Regions from separate parts of the Sporolactobacillus sp. PKPK-6 genome, predicted to be linked through region 3. Evidence: riboswitches for the same ligand, from Rfam matches in the RefSeq annotation. Region 3 holds a riboswitch; each other region holds the start of a gene.
What was found. Region 3 has a riboswitch for S-adenosylmethionine ahead of AC1MBV_RS03970 (vitamin B12 independent methionine synthase). Riboswitches for the same ligand answer to the same signal wherever they lie in the genome.
Positions count from the first base shown of each region.

Region 1 (4,220 bases), on a different contig from region 3:
AGCAAGAAGGCTGTAAATGGATCCGCCTTCACAGTGAAATGTTTTCGCTTCAATACTTGCGAGTGCCTGTCTGCGCAATTCTGCATCGGGAATTTCTTCAGCTCGCTTCTTCCATTTTGCAAGATCGCGATGTACTTCGGGAAGCACTTTTCTATATATTTGTGCCATTAATTTAATCGGTCTGGACGGTACAGTCATCGTTTTGCCTCCCTGTAGAGACGCTCTTCTACTTGATTTCGTTCGGGCAATCTCCTTACTTACCATCTATTATAGCAAACGATCATTCTGCTTATGCGATCTTGTCTATAAAAAAAACGCTTTTCACAGCCGGTAGGCGTAAAAAACGTTTTTTGGGTATACATGCTCAATGAGTCTGGAAATCTGAAAGAATCTGCTTTTTCAGCAAATCTGCTTTGTCCGTCTTCTCCCAAGGAAGTTCGACATCTGTACGTCCAAAATGTCCGTACGCCGCCGTCTGGCGATAAATCGGCCTGCGCAAGTCAAGCATTTTAATGATGCCGGCCGGGCGGAGATCAAAGTTACGGCGAATCAGCTGAACGAGCTGTTCTTCAGTTGCCTGCCCTGTACCGAACGTATCAACCGAAATAGATACCGGCTCTGCAACACCGATGGCATAGGCAAACTGCACTTCGCACTTTTCTGCGAGACCTGCCGCGACAATATTCTTCGCCACATATCTTGCCGCGTAAGAAGCGGAGCGGTCGACCTTCGTCGCGTCTTTTCCTGAGAAAGCGCCGCCTCCATGCCGTGCGTATCCGCCGTACGTGTCAACAATAATTTTTCGTCCGGTCAAGCCGGCATCCCCTTGAGGCCCGCCGATGACAAAGCGTCCGGTCGGATTGATAAAGAATTTCGTCTTCTCGTCAATCAATTTCTCCGGAACAGTCGGATCAATGACAAACTCATGAATGTCCTTCTTGATTTGCGCTTCAGTCGCTTCTGGATCATGCTGTGCCGAAATCACAATCGTATCGATACGCTCCGGATGGCCCTCTTCATCGTATTCAACCGTGACCTGGGTCTTTCCATCCGGGCGAAGATAGCCGATCGTTTTGTCTTTCCGGACATCAGCCAGTCTCTTCGCTAATTTATGAGCAAGTGATACGGGAAGAGGCATCAGTTCCGGTGTTTCATTGACAGCAAATCCAAACATCAGTCCTTGATCCCCGGCACCAATCGCTTCAATTTCATCTTCCGACATCGTTCCCTCACGCGCTTCAAGCGCTTTATCGACGCCTTGAGCAATATCAGCCGACTGTTCCTCGATTGAAGTCATGACCGCACAGTTCGATGCGTCAAAACCATATTTCGCGTTGTCATAGCCGATCTCTTTAATCGTCTGACGAACGACTTTCGGAATATCCACGTAGGTGGAAGTGGATATTTCACCAGTCACAAGGACAAGTCCGGTATTAACGACTGTTTCGCATGCGACCCTGGCGTTAGGATCCCCCTTCAGCAGTTCATCAAGAATCGCGTCTGAAATCTGGTCACAAATTTTATCCGGATGACCCTCAGTTACCGATTCGGAAGTGAATAATCTTCTTGAATACTTCTTCGTCATTTTCCTTCACCCTGCCTTTCAAACATTATATACAAAATGGTGTCAACGGTACCCGATCCCTCTGCTTTTGTTTTCAAGGCATGAAAAAAGCCCGCTCCAATTATGGATAGGCCGATTCTTATCGCGCGCCTCTTATTATCAGGGGAAAGAGATCATTCTCTCTTTTCTCTGCAGGTTAGCACCGTACCGTTATTCGGCCGGTTGCCGGGCTTCATCGGGCCTGTCCCTCTGCCTACTCGGAATAAGAGCAGCCGTGTATAATCCCCATCTTAACGCAGGGAATTAAAATTGTCAATGAAAGTTCCTTTGTTTTCAAGCGTGTAAATCAATTCATTTAAAGATACTCAAAACGAAACAAAACCATATGGAGATTTCGAATTATTATCTCTTCATGATTGCGGAATATCTGAATCATCATTACAATATTAGTAGGTAACAATATTTACAATGTGTTATACAATAAAGAATGAGTGATCAATTTCACAAAGAAAGGGATGTTCTCATGAATCGTACTTTTTTGGAAACCCCAATCTCTGAATTGCTCAGTACCGGAACTCCATTCATTAATTTATCTGTTCCTGAACTCATTGAACATGCATTGAGAAAAAATGAAGGCATTTTAGTAAATAACGGAGCACTAGCCGTAACGACCGGGAAATATACGGGACGGTCTCCAAAAGACAGATTTATTGTCAAAGATGATGTTACACGTGACACGGTTGACTGGGATAGAAGTCAGCACATAAATGAAAACGCTTTTTTAAATCTTTACGAAAAGCTTGCTACCTATTTAAGTAAACAGCAAGAGAAATATGTGTTTCGAGGTTTTGCCGGGGCTGACCCAAATTACCGTCTGGCGATTCAAGTTATTAATGAGTATGCTTGGCAAAATCTCTTCTGCCGCCAATTGTTTATTGAACCCTCTGATTTGGAGCTTGGACATCATCAAGCAGAATTCACTGTTTTATCTGCACCCGGTTTTAAAGCAAATCCATTGACTGATGGTACGCGTTCCGAAGCATTTATTATTATTTCCATGAAATACCGTATTGTATTAATCGGGGGCACCGAATATGGCGGAGAAATCAAGAAATCCGTATTTACTGTAATGAATTATTTATTGCCGCAAAAAGGAGTGATGCCGATGCATTGCTCTGCAAATCAAGACGAAAACGGCAACACAACTCTTTTTTTCGGTTTGTCCGGCACCGGAAAGACAACGCTCTCCAATGTGCCTGACCGACAGTTGATTGGGGACGATGAACACGGCTGGTCAAGTAACGGTGTGTTTAACTTTGAAGGAGGATGCTATGCAAAAACGATTCGGCTGACTCAAGAGAATGAACCGCAAATTTATGACAGCATCCAATTCGGTACAGTACTTGAAAACGTCGTCATTTCTCAGGATCAGCGCAAACCCGATTATTTCAGTACCGCACTTACGGAAAACACGCGTGCTGCCTATTCACTGCAAAAGGTTGCAAATGCAGTTCTTCCAAGCGTCGGAGGGCATCCAAACGCGATTATTTTTCTGACAGCCGATGCATCCGGCGTTCTCCCGCCAATTAGTATACTGTCACCGGATCAGGCAATGTATCAGTTCCTCTCAGGTTACACGAGTAAATTGGCCGGCACCGAGCGCGGAATTGTAACTCCTGAACCAACTTTTTCCACATGCTTCGGGGCCCCGTTTATGCCGCTTCCGGCAGTCACCTATGCTGAACTTTTGGGAAAATTTATAAAACAAAACAATGTAAGCGCTTATCTGATTAACACCGGATGGACTGGGGGACCCTACGAGCTCGGTAAACGAATGAAGCTCAGTTATACAAGGCAAATGGTTTATGCAGCTTTAAATGAACGTCTTGACAAGAAAAATATAGTCACGGATCCGATTTTCGGATTGCATATTCCGCAAACATGTCCTGGTGTACCTGATCAGGTGCTTATGCCATGGAAAACATGGACTAATCCAGCTGCGTATGAGCATGCTGCAATACAGCTGGCTCAAAAATTCCAAACGAACTTCCAGCAATTCCGTCAAGCACCTGAGAACATCCGCAACGCTGGGCCTAATGTCCACTAAAAACAGCTGGCTCCCTCCAATTTTGGAGGGAGCCTTTTTTAGTGCCAAAGTCTTAAATGTGTACTTCGGACACGAGCGTCCATTGCTTCTGCCTGATTGCCTTCATCGACAGCTCAAGCACTTGGTCTTTCATCAAAAAACTATACTGTCTCCGATTCTTAATTGAGTGAGGCAGATTGCTGATCAGTCTCGGTCCGTCTGTCTCTAAATAATCCTTTTTCAGGGTTATTTGATCAATTTCCGCAAAGTAGATATTCTTAACTATTGGTTCGTCTCGCCCATCTACTTGGTATTGTCCAATAAAATAGAGATTCGCTACATGCGCGCCGGTTTCTTCAAAGATCTCTCTTTTCGCCGCTTCCTCCGGGCGTTCTCCAGACTCTACTTTGCCTCCGGGAAATTCAAGTCCCCTCCTTGAATGCATGGTAAGCAGCCATTGACAGTGAAATTTACAAATAACCCAAACATGTCTTGGATCGGCCGAAAAGGGAGTTGATGAAAGAGCTAGGGTTACTTTATTTCCATAAAAATCCGGAAAACTAGGATATT
Region 1 covers NZ_JBWXPA010000002.1:463,516-467,735, forward strand. The annotation lists gene AC1MBV_RS13130 (tetraprenyl-beta-curcumene synthase family protein) at 1-198, opposite strand, end outside; gene metK (methionine adenosyltransferase) at 365-1,585, opposite strand; SAM riboswitch class I at 1,715-1,833, opposite strand; gene pckA (phosphoenolpyruvate carboxykinase (ATP)) at 2,088-3,671, shown strand; gene ytkD (RNA deprotection pyrophosphohydrolase) at 3,724-4,220, opposite strand, start outside.
Region 1: linked by a shared signal. The riboswitch ahead of metK (methionine adenosyltransferase) and the one ahead of AC1MBV_RS03970 (vitamin B12 independent methionine synthase) in region 3 are both predicted to bind S-adenosylmethionine.

Region 2 (4,220 bases), on a different contig from region 3:
ACCAGTATGAGTTCAAAAAGCCTGAATCGGCGCGCAAGATCACTGAATTGCTCATACAAACAGCAAAGGAACCCAACGCTCTGAAAATCAGTCAATCACTTGAACATTCTTTGACCGACTAAAATTCAAAAAACGTGCAGCAGGAGCAGTTGAATGGCAACAAAAACAAAATTCAAATTACTAATAGGAATAATCATAACTGTTTTAGTCGTCTATTATTCATTCAAAACATTCGGCAGTCTGGATCTAAGCACTGTATTCAATGCGAAAATAAATTGGTTCTTAGTTTTTTGTTCAGTTGCCATTAATATCTATTCAAACTATGTTCGGAGTCTTGGATACACATTGGGCATTGATCCGAATATTAACCGTCTGAGAGCTCTGCAAATCGTTGGTATCGGTCATGCGGCAAATATGATTCTGCCCCTTCATATTGGTGACGGATTACGTTTTGCTTTTTTCCCGGACAACTACAGCGCATTTCGTCGGACGGAATTGGTGATGATACCGGCGATCGCCGACTCGATAGCAATTATCGTCATCTCCCTTTTCGCCGTACCCTTTTCCGGATTTAAAGAGCCCATGATTGTTACAATCTTATGGATTTCTTTCTTTTCATGTATTACCCTCATCGCGTTGCTGCTGACTGTTGTTTCTTTTGTTCCGCGATTTCGAAACTATGTTCATGGCTATCTAACAATCGGAATGCTGAACATGATGCTTTGGGTGCTTTTCTCGTATATACTTCTCCTCCTTTCCATTTGGATGGGACTAATTGCGTTCGGCTTCGGCTGGGGCGCATCTTTGCGTATGTCGCTGGCCGTTTTTGCCACAACAAACCTTATTGGGTTTATACCTGCCTCACCCGGTTCCGTGGGTCTTTTCGAATACGGAGTCATTATCGGTCTTGCCGGACTAGGCATTCAGCAGAGCGCGGCGCTTTCGGCAGGCTTACTGCTTCATTTCATACAATATGCCGCACTGCTTCCATTGGGTGTTGTTCTATATATTCTGGCCCTGCACGGGAAATATGGAAAAGCACTCAGAAATATGCTACATCAGAAACTGTAAAAAGCTGTTTGGGCGATGCACACTTATCATTTGCTAACTCAGTTTAATTAAGCGATTCGATTGGTAAAGTTACAAAGCACAAATAAATGGAATTCATAAGAGGATTAAAAAAGGTGTCAGATGATCATGAAGAATATTACCATTCATTCACCGCATAGAGAGTCGCTAAACATAACTGTCTAAATAATTCCGCAGATAAATGTTCATATTGTTCGTCTACATTTTTTTCATGAGCCATGTATGGCGGAGAATCATTCCATGAGCCCATAGCACCAAAAACATCAGCGGTACTTGCTGCTTTAAAAAGATTCAAATTCTTCTTCGGCATATCAATGAGCAGTTTCATTTCTTTCGTAGATTCCCCTTCTGCAGCAAGGGCAGCCTCATGAAATAAATTTGCAAAATGGTCACATTCAATGAAGTGCGCGAATTTCTCAATTTCATTTAAAACGTTTACCAAGTCTGCTGTATTATCGTAAAATTCCGGCTTCTCTTGAGGTGGATTATCCCAGCGGTGTTCTGTATAGGTGATTGTCCAGGCGTGCCTTTCTTTCTGGAAGTCCCAATGCACTGTATTGTAAGTTACATGACCACTTTTATAAAAGCAGACAAAAATGTTTTGTCTTGAGTTTGAAAATCCAAGCAGATTTCTGTCTTCTACCTGCATCGGCGTTAAGCATTTTATATCTTCTAACCCGCGTTTACAACATTCATCAAACCATTCTGCTACATTACTAGCTTTAAAAGGCTTTTTCCCAAACCATGACTTCTTTTCAATAAGCTGAAAAGTAATGGAATCCTCATATTTGAACGATTCAAATATGATTTTCTTGTTCTCTTTTAGCGCTTTTTTTGCACTTGCAACAATTCTGCATACCTGAAGCAGTTCACCATTCATTTTTTGATTGTGCCCCCTCGTTCCTCTTTGTCCTTATCAGTGGTATATGTCCGATTCCAGTATATTTCAACAATTCCCCATTCTCAATGATAATTATTCAAAACCCAATGTTCTTTTATTAACATTCTTATAGACTCTGAATATATTGCCGCTGTTGCTCTCGGAAATAAACTCCTTGAACTTGCCTTTGATCTGGCTATTATCAAGTACAGCTGCTGCTTTCGTATGATACAGTGCAAATTTCTGTACGATCGCCTCCGCAACACCAAGCTCTGTCACTAAAAAGCGGCGCTTACGCCAAATCTCGATTATGCATCGATGAACTGCTTGCCTGTACCTGCTTGTATTCATGTTCCAGTTCTGACAAAGATAATTCAAATAGATGCCTTCCGTCTTTCTTATAAACTCTATGTGCAATCAGCTGTTCAATTAATTGTTCGCGTCTGTCTTCCACCATCTTTCTCAGTGCACTGCTCATCGTGCCGCATCTCCCTATAAAAAGATAAAAAGCCCAATTGTTCTCTTCCCACAGTGATAAGAAGAGAAATCAGGCTTTTCTTTATGCTGCTCTCAACTTATCTCCAAGCAATGATTCTGCTTTAGGAATTAGCACCGTACCGCAATCAGCCGGTTGCTGAGGTTTCGCAGGGCCATTCCCTCCGCCTCTCTGGATAAGCATTTTTCAATAATTTATATTAGGTATAGTATGGTCGATTATTTATTCCTGTACTCACTATTTAAAAGATCCGCTAATGAATTCTGATCATAAATACGATGACTCTATCATACGTTTGCATGCTTTAATGCTTTCAAAACGGCAACCGCAGAGCGATAATAGAATTCTGCGGCAACGCGGATCCCTTTAGGGTCAACCCGAAACGCAGGATGATGCCAATCTTCGGGTCCGTTCGATCCTACAAATGCGAATACACCGGGTACCTCGCGTTGGAAGCAGGAAAAATCATCCCCGGCCACCGAAACTTCAGGTGTCACCACCCGCACTTCATTTTCATTTGCTTCTCGAATAATTCGAGCTATTTTTTCTTCATTAAATACGGATGGCGTCCCTTGGCCCCATTCCACAGCAATCTGTACGTTGAACGCCTGTTGAAGTCCGTCGGCGATTGCGGCAAAGCGATCAATGATCAAATCACGATCCTGATCGTAAAAAGTGCGTACTGTTCCGAGCAGTTCGACCTTTCCAGGCAGCACATTCCACACGTCACCGCCGTGAATACTGGTAATGCTCACGACCGCTTCATGCTTTGGCGAAATGTTTCGGCTGACGATCGTTTGCGCTGTTTGAACGAACGATGAAGCCGCTACAATCGGATCTCGGGTCCGCTCGGGAATCGCCGCATGACCGCCGATTCCATTAAACGTAATTTTAAATTTGTCGCAAGCCGCCATTAAAGGTCCTGCCTTGATTCCAATGGTTCCCACCGGCAAATCTGGTTTGTTGTGAATACCAACGACCGCATCCAGTCCTTTGAGCTGACCGTCTTTGACCACCTTGAGTCCACCGTGTCCGGTTTCTTCTGCAGGTTGAAAAATCAAACGAACGGTGCCGGGAAGATCCAACTGATTTTGTTTCAGTAAAGCAGCGGCCCAGAGCAAAGCGGTCGTATGAAAATCATGACCGCAGGCGTGCATCACACCTTCATTTTGTGATTGATAGGGTAAGTCAGTTTGTTCATGAATCGGCAAGGCATCAATATCCGCGCGAAGCCCAACAGCAGGACCGTTCAGATCACCTGAAATTTCGGCAAAGACGCCGGTCGGCAGGCTGGTCTCTCGCAACGTAACTGATTGACCCTGCAGCCAGTTTTTAATTCTTTTTGTTGTCTCATATTCATGCAACGACAGCTCCGGGTTCTGGTGCAGCTCTTCGAATATGGATTGAAAGGTCTTACCATCATTTGCAAATCTGCTCATACTTTCGATTCATCTGCCTTGTAGTCGAATTCACCGGTTGCCTGGCCTTCACTTCCGCTTTCGTTCACCAACGTTTCCACCCGGTTCAAAGCATTCAGGATAAACGCCTGATCAAAATTTTTGAAGACAAAACGGAAGCCAAGCTCCGTTTGACATTCTCTGGCAAGAATTTCTTTAGCTTTATCTATATCCTGAAGTTTGAACTGACTCAGCGAATAACTCAGACCCACTCGTTTGTAAAAAGGCAGCAATTTCCGAACTTCAGCATCCTGCCCCAAGGTCGCGAGTAGTACAAGTAAACCGTACGCAACCTTTA
Region 2 covers NZ_JBWXPA010000002.1:898,313-902,532, forward strand. The annotation lists gene AC1MBV_RS15205 (MGDG synthase family glycosyltransferase) at 1-122, shown strand, start outside; gene AC1MBV_RS15210 (lysylphosphatidylglycerol synthase domain-containing protein) at 154-1,071, shown strand; gene AC1MBV_RS15215 (hypothetical protein) at 1,208-1,969, opposite strand; gene AC1MBV_RS15220 (DUF4180 domain-containing protein) at 2,063-2,320, opposite strand; gene AC1MBV_RS15225 (Fur-regulated basic protein FbpA) at 2,262-2,447, opposite strand; SAM riboswitch class I at 2,542-2,647, opposite strand; gene AC1MBV_RS15230 (amidohydrolase) at 2,753-3,904, opposite strand; gene AC1MBV_RS15235 (iron-containing alcohol dehydrogenase family protein) at 3,901-4,220, opposite strand, start outside.
Region 2: linked by a shared signal. The riboswitch ahead of AC1MBV_RS15225 (Fur-regulated basic protein FbpA) and the one ahead of AC1MBV_RS03970 (vitamin B12 independent methionine synthase) in region 3 are both predicted to bind S-adenosylmethionine.

Region 3 (4,220 bases):
GGACCGGGCATTGATCAGGCAACGATTGATCATTTGTATCAAGACCAAATGCCGGCAAAGAAAATCGGTTTGCTAAATGTTCATCAGCGCGTAAAATTAATTTATGGGAACGGTTTGATCATTCATCATTTGACACCGGGAACTGATGTTTATTTCGACATTAAGAAGGTGGGTTAATGAAAGCAATTATTGTTGAGGATGAACAATTAGCGCGTGATGAACTTGAATTTTTAATCAAAACATACAGTTCGATTGAAATTACAGACAGCTTTGAAGATGGTCTTGATGTATTGAGATTTTTACAAGAAAACGAGACCGATGCGATTTTTTTAGATATCAATATTCCGTCTCTTGACGGTATGCTTTTGGCGAGCAACATCAGCAAATTCAAACGGAAGCCGTATATTATCTTCACTACGGCCTATAAAGAGCACGCGGCAAAGGCGTTTGAACTAGAGGCTTTCGATTATATTTTAAAACCCTATGATGAAAAGCGGATCGCGCCAATGCTTGCTAAACTAGAGGCTGCCTTTCAGCGTGATCATGGATTGACAGGTGAGACGGCTGATCACCGCGAGCAAGCAGCAGCTGAGGACGAAACGATCCGTTCGCGGCGAATCAATCTGCGTCATGATGAAAAAATTATTGTCAAAGATGTTGATGACATCTATTATGCCGAAGCAAGTGAAAAGGTGACGCTGGTGTATACCAATGATCAGCAGTATACGATGCCAATGAGCCTGTCCGAATTTCAGGCGATGCTGCCTCAGAAGTTGTTCTTTCGCTGTCACAGGTCTTATTCAGTCAATCTTTCCAAAATACGTGAAATTGTTCCGTGGTTTAATCAGACCTATATCGTACGTTTGAATGATCTTAAAGCTGAAATTCCGGTCAGCAGAAGCAAAGTGAAGGAGTTTCGGCAGCGGATGCATTTGGATACGTAATTTTTTTGCGCCTAGACTTTGTTGAACCTTTTGCCGTAAAAGAAGTTACTGAGTCTGTAATTCAAGATAACGATAAACTGAAAAAAACACAGGAAAACGTGTTAAAGAATTCTGTGATAAACAAACCGCTCAGTCGGAATAGGACTGAGCGGTTTGTGATTTAATAAAGACATGTTTGTAAATAAGTCGGTTTTGATAATGGTGTTAATCGACGTTGTTCCAGATCTTTTTTGCGGTAGTGACGACGAGATCTATTTTTGCCCATTGCTGTGCTTCCGTGAGCTTATTTCCTTCTTCGGTCGATGCGAAGCCGCATTGTGTGGACAAACAGAGATTTTTTAATGGAACATACGCTGTTGCTTCTTCAATTCGTTTCTGAAGGCCGTCAACAGATTCCAGTTCGGGAAATTTAGAGGTTACAAGACCAAGGACGACTTTTTTACTGGAGCCTTCTTTGAAAATCTCTCCGAGCGGAGCAAAGTCGCCGGAACGCTCGTTGTCGTATTCGAGAAAATAACCGTCGAGATTAAGTTGAGCAAGGTATTTTGCAACCGGTCCATAACCGCCGGAGAACAGGAATGTAGACTGGAAATTTCCGCGGCAAATATGGGTCGTCACGGTCAGATCTTCAGGAAGTCCCGCTAAAGCCTTGTTAATTACGGTTACACTGTCTTCGGCAATTTGTTCATATTTTGCCTTCTCCTCAGCATTCTTGGCATTAATAATCTGATCGATCAGAAATGCCCAGGTTGTATCGTCAAGTTGAAGATAACGACAGCCAAGATCATAGAATCGCTGAATCGTTTGATGATAAGCAAGACCCAAATCTGTCAAGAATTCTTCATGTGAGTCGTAAAAATGAACGGCTTCGTCACTGCGATGGTCACGGAAATAGAGAGTCGGGCTGGGGATCGTTTGCTTGACTAGAATGCCTTCCGGTACGATGCTCTGCATAAATTTAAATGCTTCAAAAAAAGGATGTTCCGGATTATAGGAAACCTTGCCAACGAAGCGCACGTTTGTATCGCGTGTTTTTGCCCCTTTGAATTTATAACTTGCATTTTGGGCATAGCTTTCGACACCGTTTAATGCGGCGAGAAAGTCGAGATGCCACCAGCTGCGGCGGAATTCACCATCTGTGACGGCCTTCAATCCCAATTGGATTTGCTTCTCAACGATTTTTTTTATCTCTTCGTTTTCTACTTGAGTTAATGCTGCCTTGTCAATTTCTCCTGAGTCAAATTTCTCCCGAGCGATTTTCAATTCGGCCGGACGTAAAAAGCTTCCTACTTGATCAAATCTGAATGGTGCTTGTTTTGCAGTGGTTACGGTCACTTCTGTTTCCTCCTCAATATCATTTCCTGGTTTAATGGTTCTTTCACAACTGCCTAATTGGTGGTAACGGTCTGTCCGGAGAGATTCCATTGACTCAGCGTTTTTTATACAAAAAAGCCTTCTTCAGGGAGAAGAAGGCTGCGCGTTCAAGTCTCTTCTTATCCCTCCGGCACATCTTGCCAGCTGGGATTAGCACCTTGTCGTGAAACGACGGTTGCTGAAGTGTCATCGGGCCAGTCCCTCAACTTCTCTAGATAAGAAATTATCGTTAAATTATTCGATTGATTTGTAGTTTACGACAAAACGAGATAAAATTCAAGGGCTTTTAATAAGTCTAAGCTCAATGAATATCCTGGTCGTGTAAATTTGTATATCGGAGCAAGTAGCAGGCCAGCTGAAGTTTTAGCACATTTGTATGGTCGGAGAATGAGAGTGATAAAAGCTCTTCTATTTTTTTTAGTCTCTGATACATAGTATTAATATGAATATGAAGCTTTTTTGAAGCAGCAGATACAGATAAATTCGATTCCATATAAACGATTAATGTTTCTTCTAATTGATGATCCTGATGATTATTTGTCTTTAAAGGTCCGAATACTTCATCAATAAATGTGTCGATTTCTTCAATTGGCTGATACATAAATAGACGGTTAACCCCAATATCTCTGTACGCCATCGTTCCCGTTTGATTTGTTGATACTAAGTAGGCAAGTGATTTTTCAGCCTCGTGATAACTTTTCTCAATTTTTTCGATGGTAGCGTAGCATGTACCTATTCCAATACGTAATGACAGCAGATGATCTTGATGCCAGTAATTCAATAGCAATTGTATCTTTTTTATCAAAAACGTCTGATCTTTCTGGCTTTTTAGTGTGAACAATACAATGATCTTTGCGTTATATCCATAGATCACAGCAATTCGATCCTGAAAACTTAATTTGATCTCTGATATGAGTTTATATATTTGCACATTAATGACCTGAACATCGGTATTTAACTGAATAATCATTGCCTGAAAGTTTGCGTGGCGACTTATTCCTAATTCGCTCGCTTTTTCATGCAGAAGAGTATTCCTTTTGCAGTTTAAGAAAGAGAAAAAGAGATCATGCGTTTTTTTATAATAAAAATCGACGACCGCTTGTTTTCTTATCATTTCCAATGCAATGATTGAGCTGCTTTGTTCTACAGATACCCTGCAGTAATCTAGAAATGCCGTTTCGTCGACTTTAACCATGATGATGCCTAAACAGGAATGATTGGCTATAATTGGCTGAATATAATACGAGACCGTTTGATCGAACAAAAATTGAAATTGAGGCTTTCTTAAATGGCTGAATGTCTTGATCATTTGGTCGGTTTGGTCCCAACTATCTTTTCTTAGCCGACAAAAATAATTTGTATGATCGCTAAAATCGATAATCATAATTGGCAGATTAATGAGTTCACTCAATTTATCTGCAATATTTTGAATTCCTTTGCTTTCCAATGAAAGTTCCATAAATGTTTTATGAATTTTTGATTGTGTGACAAGTAACTGGTTTTGTTTTTGTAAATTACTGTAGAGCTGTTGGTTAGCAAGGACAATCGAAACTTGATCAGAAAATCCTTCGAGTAATTTCTTGTCATAATCGGTGAGCATTGGATGGTGTCCACTTTGATAAATGATTAAAACGCCTATCGTTTCTTTTGCAACGGAAATAGGAACGGTTATTACCGATTTCATATTCTTGAAATTATAGGATTTAAATAATTCCTGCATATTTTGGTCAGTCATTGTTACAGAGGCATGTTCAATATTTGCATAACCAGTGTAGATTCGTGATCGACGATCAAGAAATGTACTGCCAACAATTCCTTCGCCAGGCTTCATTTTCATTTTAAGTAAATTTTCATTCGGTCCGCCTGTCCATGCTTTTGCTTTCAGCCGCTTTTCTTTCGCAT
Region 3 covers NZ_JBWXPA010000001.1:825,729-829,948, reverse strand. The annotation lists gene AC1MBV_RS03980 (LytS/YhcK type 5TM receptor domain-containing protein) at 1-177, shown strand, start outside; gene AC1MBV_RS03975 (LytR/AlgR family response regulator transcription factor) at 177-944, shown strand; gene AC1MBV_RS03970 (vitamin B12 independent methionine synthase) at 1,149-2,279, opposite strand; SAM riboswitch class I at 2,435-2,540, opposite strand; gene AC1MBV_RS03965 (helix-turn-helix domain-containing protein) at 2,620-4,220, opposite strand, start outside.